DNA from 4 places in the Streptomyces sp. NBC_00691 genome. Region 3 is predicted to be linked to each of the others. Evidence: riboswitches for the same ligand, from Rfam matches in the RefSeq annotation. Region 3 holds a riboswitch; each other region holds the start of a gene.

Region 1 (2,190 bases), 4.6 Mb from region 3:
CGGCGCGCCCGATGAGTCCCTTACGCCGGTTACGCCCGGTACGCCCACCGGGCCGGATGCCACCGCGCCGGGCGGCCCGACGGATGACACGTCGTCGGCCACTCCCGGAACCGGGAAGCACCGGGGCGATGCCGCTCCGGAGGAAACCGGCAAGCCGGACAGTTCTGCCGATTCCGGCAGACATGCTTCATCGGACAACAAGCTCACCGAAAACCCCCTGGAGGAGTCGTCGACTGACGCTCCGAAGGAATCGGACGCAACGGACAGTCAGGGCAAGTCGGGCGCTTACCTCGTGCAGCCGGGCGACAATCTGTCCGACATTGCACAGGAGAACGAACTCCCCGGAGGCTGGGCCGCCCTCTATGACGCCAACCGGCAGACGGTGGGCCTCGATCCGGACCTCATCCTCCCTGGTCAGGCCCTCGACCTGACGAACGGTTCGACCGCGTCGGCGAAGTGATTCGGGGGCGTATGTCCGGTTCTGGGCAAGTGAGACATGGGTCTCTTCGTCCCAACTGGCGTGTCACGCCCGCAAACTTTGCTTCTGTCACCTCTCACCTGCATAAACACCCCCCGCCGGAAGGCAAGTAGGGGCGATATTTCCGCAATACGCCTCTTTGAACTTCCGGTGGGTCTGTGTCTACGGTCATCACCGCTCGCCACCGCGGGCCCCGTCGACCGAAACGCCGAATCCTGCCGTCGGCCGATGGGAATTGTCGTCGCGTAAGCGCCGAAGGCAGGAGCGGGGGACCCAAGGTAAGTGCCGGCCCCGGCCGTTGAGACAGACGGCCGACGATCGGCTTGGGGTGAAGCCACGTGCTAGGACACGTGGCCGGGCAACTCATTGGCCCGAACCCGACAGCTCACCTCGTAGGCGTCGGTGAGGAGAATCTCCATGCTGTTTTCCGGCAAGGGCAAACACCGTCGTCCCTCCAAGGCGACCCAGGTCGTCACGCTCGTCGGCGTCACCGGCGTCGCCGTGGCCGCCCCGCTGATGACCGCGGGCACCGCCTCGGCCGCCTCGGTCTCCGAGTGGGACACCGTCGCCGCGTGCGAGTCCGGTGGCAACTGGTCCATCAACACGGGCAACGGCTACTACGGCGGCCTGCAGTTCTCGGCCTCCACCTGGGCCGCGTACGGCGGCACCGCCTACGCCTCGACCGCCGACCAGGCGTCGAAGTCCCAGCAGATCGCCGTCGCCGAGAAGGTCCTCGCGGGCCAGGGCAAGGGCGCCTGGCCGTCCTGTGGTGTGGGCCTCTCCGGCGCCTCGCCGAGCACCGGTGCCGTCGAGAGCGCGCCGAAGCAGAGCACCCAGCAGGAGCGGAAGGCCGAGCAGCCGACCACTCGCAGCGAGCAGCGCCAGGCCCCGAAGAAGGCCACGCAGCAGCAGGCCGCCCCGCAGGCCGCCGCGAAGAAGACCGTCACCACCCCGACCGGCAAGAAGGTCAAGAAGGGCGACGGCGAGTACAAGGTCGTCACCGGCGACACGCTCAGCAAGATCGCCCAGGCGCACGGCGTCAAGGGCGGCTGGGCCGAGCTCTTCGAGCTGAACAAGGGCGTCGTCGAGAACGCCGACCTGATCTACCCGGGCCAGCAGCTTCACCTGAAGTGAGCCCGGCGGTCCGCGTGAGTCCGGCGGCTCGCGCGGCCCCTCCGACCCTCCCGCGGTGACCACCCCGGCCCGACGCGCCCATCCCCCGTGCGCGTCGGGCCGGGGTTCCCCCGTTTCCGGGGGCGTACGGAGAGACAAGGGGAGGGGCCCGCGGCGGAACCGGACGGTCCACGTGGTTACCGGCCGGTAGATCTGAGGCCCTTCGTCCCGAGATGCCTGCCCTTGGGTCCTTTTTCGTCCCAGGGGGCGGGCGCCCGGCTGGCCGGAGCCCCCGAGCCGGTTAGGCTCTTGTCGCAAGGCCAAGCGACCCTGCACCGACCTTGCGTCACATCCAGCGTCACATCCCAAAAAGGAGATGCTCGTGCCGTCCATCGACGTCGTCGTAGCCCGGGAAATCCTGGACTCCCGAGGCAACCCCACGGTCGAGGTCGAGGTCGGCCTCGACGACGGCAGCACCGGTCGTGCTGCTGTTCCGTCCGGCGCCTCCACCGGTGCGTTCGAGGCCATCGAGCTTCGCGACGGTGACCCGAACCGCTACCTGGGCAAGGGTGTCGAGAAGGCCGTCCTCGCCGTCATCG
Region 2 (2,190 bases), 6.6 Mb from region 3:
CCCTACTCGAAGCTCCTCTCGTCCCGGATCGTCTTCCTCGGGACGCCGATCGACGAGACATCGGCCAACGACGTCATCGCCCAGTTCCTGTATCTCGACCACGCGGGCCCCGAGCAGGACGTCTCGCTCTACATCAACTCCCCCGGCGGCTCCATCAGCGCCATGACCGCGATCTACGACACGATGCGCTCGCTCCACTGCGACGTGGAGACCACCTGCCTGGGACAGGCCGTCTCCACCGCCGCGGTGCTGCTCGCCGCCGGCACCCCGGGCAAGCGCATGATGCTGCCGGGCGCCCGGGTCACGCTCCGGCAGCCCGCCATGGACGAGCCGCTCCAGGGCCAGCCGAGCGACCTCGACATCCACGCCCGCGAACTGCTCCGCCTGCGCGCGCTGATGACAGGGATGCTCACCGAGCATTCGGGACAGGAGCGCGGACGCGTCGACGCCGACCTCGACCGGCTCACGGTCCTCGACGCGCCCGCGGCGGTCGCGTACGGCCTGGTGGACCACGTGATCACGAGCCGGGCCGCGGGCGCCGGCGGCACGGCGGGATGAGCCGGCCGTGGTTCCCGAGCTGCCGCCGCTGCCCGCCCTGACCCGCGCCGAGAGCGAACTCGTCGACGCCTACCTCGAAGTCGTCGACCTGCTCGGGAAGATCAATCCGTCCAGGGGTACGCACACCTATGGCGCCCTGCGCGCGGCACAAGCCCTGGTGGGACGGTCGGAGGCGCTCCTCCAGGCACTGACGCTCATGCATGCGCGGGGTGAGAGCGAGGTGCACGCGGACACATTGGCCCGTGCGCTCCGGGTGTTGGACGGAGAGCGCCGGGCCGACCGCGTCACTGTCCCGCGCACTCGCGCGAGTTGACATTTCCGCGTGTCGTGTCGAGACCCGGACGGCCGACGCGCATCGCAGAATCGCTCCCCCGTTCGGCGTAGTCGACGAGTCGACATATGTCCCGGGTGAGTTGCACAACAGGTGTACGCATTTGGCGGAATGAGCCGTTCCGGTGCTGGTGCGAGGCTCGTAGGCCAAACCTCCGAAGATCACAAAGGCTGTCTGTCCACCCGAACGGATCAGTCGTGAGGAGCCTCACATATCGCCGTTTCAGCTCGGATTTCGACCTGTCCGTGGGTCAAGATCCCTGTCGACGACAAGCCCCCGCCACCACGGCGGGGCGGTCCGGGCGGACGCCGAGTCCTGCCGCTGTCCCGGACGTCTGGTCGACAGGATTGGATCGGCAGGAGTGGAGGACCCGATTTTTACGGGGCGTACGCGCTGTTTCGGCAGCGGGGCCGCCCCTTGGGGTGAAGCCGCGTCAGCGGCCGGGCATCTTCGCCAGCCCGAACCCGACAGGTCATCCTTCGCAGGCGGCTGACGAAGGGTTGCGCATGACCGCGCAGATGCACGTCCCGTCCCTGCTGTCCCGGGCCGGAGCCGTCTCGGCTCTCACCCTCGCCGCCGTCGGCGGCACGCTGTTCGCACCCGGTGCGGCATCGGAGGCCCAGGCAGCCACCACGCACGCGAACAAGGCACTGAGCGTCGCCGCGTCCAAGAAGGGAGCTCCGTACCGGTACGGGAGCACCGGACCCTCCAGGTTCGACTGCTCCGGTCTGACGCTCTACGCGTACAAGCAGGCGGGCAAGTCGCTGCCCCGCACCGCGCAGCAGCAGTACAACAAGACCCGGCACATCCCCGCCTCCACCAGACAGCAGGGGGATCTGGTCTTCTTCCACTCCGGCGGGAGGGTCTACCACGTGGGCATCTACGCCGGCAGCGGCAGGATCTGGCACTCGCCCAAGACGGGTTCCTGGGTGAAGCTCGACAAGATCTGGTCGTCGAAGGTCTCCTACGGCCGCGTCCGCTGATCAGGCGGCGGTAGCGGCTCGTCCGTGGGGGGGGTGCGGTGGCGCCGCCGTGCCCCTGACCGCCGGGACGGGACCTAACAGCTGGCCACGGGGGCCACGGTCCAGGGAAGAGTGATCCAGACCGTCTTGCCGCCGTCGTCGGTCGGCGTGACCGACAGACGGCCGCCGGCTTCGGCGGCCAGGACGCGGATGATGACCATGCCGCGGCCGTTGTCCTGCTGGACCGCCGCCGGGAGGCGGCGCGGCCGGCGCGGATGGCTGTCGGTGACACCGATGTGCAGCCGCTCCTCGCGCTCCAGGCGGACGTCGACCGTGAAG
Region 3 (2,190 bases):
CCGCCCACCGGGTGCGGTGCGACGGCTCTACGCCGGCCGCCCCGCACCCGCGGGCAGGCCGTCACCGTCCGGCCTGGGACGCGCGCAGGATCGTGGCGTCGAGGAGGGCCACCGCGTCGGCGGCCGTACGGCCCGGGGCCCGGTTCCAGGGCCCGATCAGCTCGTGCCATCCCCGAGACCGAAGCTCGGCCATGATCCAGGCGCCCGCCTCGTTCATCGTCGTCGCGCTGCCGTGGCCGAGACGGTGCGCGGCGAGGAGCGCGCCGCAGACGCACCGGGCACCTCGTGCGTCGCGCAGCTTGTACGGGGCGTTCTGCCAGCCCCACTCCGTCAGCACGAGGCGCGCGTAGCCGAGGTGGACGGAGGGGCGCAGCTCCGGTCGGCCGATGCGGCGCCAGACGTGCAGCCGGTCGGGCAGGACGGCCCCGATCCGGCCGGGGAGGCGGCGCTCGGCGGGGAGGGCCGGCGGCAGCGCGTCGAGCGCGTCGGCGACGAGCCGCTCCACCGGCACGCTGAGCAGTTCACGCCAGCTCTCCGCACCGGGTGCGGATACCTGGGGCTCGGTCCAGTCGGTGACGATCCGCTGCCAGGCGGCGCTCTCGTAAAGGGCGGCGGCCTCTTGGTCGAGGGTCTCGGGGGTGAGCAGGGAGGCGGAGGGCGGCATCCGGGTGGCTCCTCGGTCGGGTGACTTCATCGTTCACGAGGAATGTCGGTTTTGCGACTTATACCCTTGAGTGCCCACACGGCCGAACGGGGCCTTACCGGCCACTCCGCCATTAAAAGAATTACCGTGCGAATTCGGACATCAGGCACCTGGTGATGCGACTCACTTTCCTGGGAACTCCCCCTTGATCAGAATTCGCGCCGCCCATGCGGGACAAGGAGGTTCGAAGCGCGGCGGACCCCTTCGATCTTGAATTACATGAATTCGGTGATCCTTTCACCGGCCTCCGGACAGAGATCCTCTTGTTCTCCGTCGCATTACTGGCCTACGGTCACCTCCATTCGAGTGGATCGCCGAATCCTGCCACCGCTCGAAATACCTCCCTTTCACCCGACGGCAGGAGCGGGGGACCCACGAATACGCCGGCCCGGATTCCGGGACGGCTCGGGGTGAAGCCGCGTGCGCGCGGCCGGACATCTCCAGTCCGAACCCGACAGCTCACCCCGAAGGCGCCGGAGAGGAATCCCGTCATGCCTGCTCACGGTAAGCACCGCCGTCCCCGCCGCCGCTCCGTCTCCCGTGGACTCGCGCTGGTCGGCACGGGCGGAGCCGCTCTCGCCCTCCCCCTGATCGCCCCGGCCGTGGCCGGCGCCGCGCCCCTTTCCGGCACTCCGGAAACCGCTGCCAAGGCGATCACCGCCCCCGCCGTTCCGGTCGCCGCCAAGGCCGCCACCAAGGCTCCCGCCGCTCCGGCCGCCGCACGCACCTACACGGTCGTCAGCGGTGACTCGCTTTCTCTGATCGCCCAGAAGAAGGGAATTCAGGGCGGCTGGAAGGGCCTTTACAAGGCCAACAGGAGCACGGTGGGTGACAATCCGTCACTTATTCACCCGGGTCTTGAACTGACGCTTCGTCGGGATTCCGTGAAGGCCGCACCCGCGCAGGCGAAGAAGACCTCCACGACCGAACGGGCGAGCCGCTCCGAGCGCCGGAGCGCCACCCCTGCCGTCGCCACCGGCAGCGGTGCCTCGGCCGCCGCGCCCCTCGCCGCCGCCGCCGCTCCGGTCCAGGCCGCGCCCGCCGCCGCCACCTCGTACGCGGACAACCTCGACGGCTGGATCCGCGAGTCGCTGGACATCATGTCCCAGCGCGGCATCCCCGGCTCGTACGACGGGATCCACCGGAACATCATGCGGGAGTCCTCCGGCAACCCCCAGGCCATCAACCTCTGGGACTCCAACGCCGTGGCCGGTACCCCCTCCAAGGGCCTGCTCCAGGTCATCGAGCCGACCTTCCTGGCCTACCACGTGCCCGGCACCTCGATGGACCTGTTCGACCCGGTCGCCAACATCACCGCCGCCTGCAACTACGCGGCCGACCGCTACGGCTCCATCGACAACGTCAACGGCGCCTACTGATCCCGGAAGTGCCCGGTGAACCAGGAGGTGGCGAGCTCCGCCACCTCCTCCAGGGCGCCCGGCTCCTCGAAGAGGTGCGTGGCGCCCTCCACGACCTCCAGTCGGCTC
Region 4 (2,190 bases), 1.9 Mb from region 3:
ACCCTCACCTCGCGGCTCGACCGGGTCCTGCGCGAGGAGAAGGGCTACACGTACGGCGTGCGTGCCTTCGGGCAGGTGCTCCGCTCGGACGGCCGGGGGAACGGCGCCTCGATGCTCGCCATCAGCGGTTCCATCGACACGCCCAACACCGGTCCGGCTCTTGACGACCTGTGGAAGGTGCTGCGGACGCTGGCCGCGGAGGGTCTCACCGACGCCGAGCGGGAGACGGCCGTGCAGAACCTGGTGGGCGTCGCGCCGCTCAAGTACGAGACCGCCGCCTCCGTCGCCGGGACGCTCTCCGACCAGGTCGAGCAGCACCTCCCGGACGACTACCAGGCCCAGTTGTACGCCCGGCTGGCCGAGACCGGCACGGTCGAGGCGACCGCGGCCGTGGTCAGCGCCTTCCCCGTGGACCGGCTCGTCACCGTGCTCGTCGGCGACGCGGCGCAGATCGCGGAGCCGGTGCGCGCGCTCGGGATCGGTGAAGTGACCGTCGTGACCGGCTGATTCAGGCCGCCGGCACGGCGACGGAGGACCCCGACGACATGGTTCGTCGGGGTCCTCCTGTTTGTCCGTATTGAGATTAAGGATGGTTGTATGCCCTGTGGCATGTCTTACAAAATGCGTGTCCGGTTGGTGATTGAAAGACGATCCGCATAGCGTCAGGCCGTCTGTTCGTCAGTTGCACGTGCCGCACCCGCGGCATCGGACAGACATCGCCGAGTCCCCGTCAGGCGCGAGCCTGGGGAGCCGGGGACCCACACGTAGTCCCTGGGGTGAATCGGGCGCCTTCGTCTCGTACGGAGGGGCTCGTAGGAGACCTTCCTGCTCCGAACCCGTCAGCTAACCCGGTAGGCGAGAGGGAAGGAAAGGATCAGCCCCTACATGGCGTTCACCCGTGCCACCGGGAAGCATCGTGCTCCGAGCCGGATGGCGCGCCGCGGCGTGGGCTTCGCCGGCGCGGCGACGCTCGCCACCACCGGCGTCATCGGAACCCTCGCTTCCCCGGCGCTCGCCGCCGACACGGACCACCGCTCTCCCGAGGACACCGGTATCACCAAGGTGATCACCGAGGACGACCTCGCCGAGCGGATCGCCGCCCAGGCCGCCGCCCAGGAGCAGGAGGCCTTCGAGGTCGCCGCCAAGGCGAAGGCCAAGGCCGAGGCGAAGCGCAAGGCCGAGGCCCGCGCCAAGGAGATCCGCGAGGCCGAGCAGCGCGCGGCCCGTGAGGCCGAGCGCCGTCGTCTGGCCTCCTTCCAGCTGCCCGTCGAGGGCTCGTACGTGTCCACCGGTTACAAGACCGGCGGCTCGCTCTGGTCCTCCGGCAGTCACTCCGGCATCGACTTCCACGCCGCCTACGGCAGCAGCGTCGTCTCCGTCGGCTCGGGCACCGTCGTCGAGGCCGGCTGGGGCGGCGCGTACGGCAACAACATCGTCATCCGGATGAACGACGGCACGTACACCCAGTACGGTCACCTCTCCTCCATCGGGGTCTACGTCGGCCAGAGCGTCGAGCCGGGTGAGCGGATCGGCATCTCGGGCTCGACCGGCAACTCGACCGGCCCGCACCTCCACTTCGAGGCCCGGACGACCGCCGAGTACGGCTCCGACATCAACCCGGTCGCGTACCTCCGCGCCCGCGGCGTCAACGTCTGATCCAGGACGCCCCTCGCGCGGGGCCGGCGGTCGTCCCGCCCCTCCCTCGCAAAAGCCCCGGCTCGTACAGAGCCGGGGCTTTTCGTCTGTCGCTGCACACCGATATTCCGTCGGGGCATCGGAAATTCCGGCGCGCTGCAATAGAGTCGCAGATCGGGCGCAGAACAGGCGCCGTCGGAATTGACTCGCGCGGACCAAGGCGGAGGTCGGACATGCGCATTCCCGCGCACTCGGTATGCACGGCGATCCGGGACGACATCGTCTCCGGCGTCTACGAGCGGGGCAGTCGGCTGACCGAGGACCAGCTGGCCCGCCGGTACGGGGTCTCCCGCGTCCCGGTCCGCGAGGCCCTGCGCACCCTGGAGTCCGAGGGCTTCGTCGTCTCCCGCCGCCACGCCGGGGCGCATGTCGCCGAGCCCACCGAGCAGGAGGCCGCCGATCTGCTGGACATGCGGGCGCTGCTCGAACCGCTGGGGGCTGCCCGCGCCGCCCAGCGGCGCACGGAGGCCCATCTCAAGGTGCTGCGCGGCCTGG

Evidence for each region. Region 3 has a riboswitch for cyclic di-AMP ahead of OG392_RS35485 (LysM peptidoglycan-binding domain-containing protein). Riboswitches for the same ligand answer to the same signal wherever they lie in the genome.
Region 1: it holds a riboswitch for cyclic di-AMP, as region 3 does, so the genes downstream of both, OG392_RS15005 (transglycosylase family protein) here and OG392_RS35485 (LysM peptidoglycan-binding domain-containing protein) in region 3, are expected to answer to the same signal.
Region 2: it holds a riboswitch for cyclic di-AMP, as region 3 does, so the genes downstream of both, OG392_RS05770 (C40 family peptidase) here and OG392_RS35485 (LysM peptidoglycan-binding domain-containing protein) in region 3, are expected to answer to the same signal.
Region 4: it holds a riboswitch for cyclic di-AMP, as region 3 does, so the genes downstream of both, OG392_RS27345 (M23 family metallopeptidase) here and OG392_RS35485 (LysM peptidoglycan-binding domain-containing protein) in region 3, are expected to answer to the same signal.

Annotation. Positions count from the first base shown of each region.
Region 1 is NZ_CP109007.1:3,350,130-3,352,319, reverse strand. It holds gene OG392_RS15010 (LysM peptidoglycan-binding domain-containing protein) at 1-460, shown strand, start outside; cyclic di-AMP (ydaO/yuaA leader) riboswitch at 719-892, shown strand; gene OG392_RS15005 (transglycosylase family protein) at 896-1,612, shown strand; gene eno (phosphopyruvate hydratase) at 1,968-2,190, shown strand, end outside.
Region 2 is NZ_CP109007.1:1,313,965-1,316,154, forward strand. It holds gene OG392_RS05760 (ClpP family protease) at 1-558, shown strand, start outside; gene OG392_RS05765 (hypothetical protein) at 566-871, shown strand; cyclic di-AMP (ydaO/yuaA leader) riboswitch at 1,262-1,392, shown strand; gene OG392_RS05770 (C40 family peptidase) at 1,396-1,872, shown strand; gene OG392_RS05775 (ATP-binding protein) at 1,947-2,190, opposite strand, start outside.
Region 3 is NZ_CP109007.1:7,940,603-7,942,792, reverse strand. It holds gene OG392_RS35490 (DUF6197 family protein) at 62-664, opposite strand; cyclic di-AMP (ydaO/yuaA leader) riboswitch at 1,006-1,189, shown strand; gene OG392_RS35485 (LysM peptidoglycan-binding domain-containing protein) at 1,195-2,082, shown strand; gene OG392_RS35480 (phosphoribosyltransferase family protein) at 2,076-2,190, opposite strand, start outside.
Region 4 is NZ_CP109007.1:6,038,280-6,040,469, forward strand. It holds gene OG392_RS27340 (M16 family metallopeptidase) at 1-507, shown strand, start outside; cyclic di-AMP (ydaO/yuaA leader) riboswitch at 708-873, shown strand; gene OG392_RS27345 (M23 family metallopeptidase) at 886-1,656, shown strand; gene OG392_RS27350 (GntR family transcriptional regulator) at 1,869-2,190, shown strand, end outside.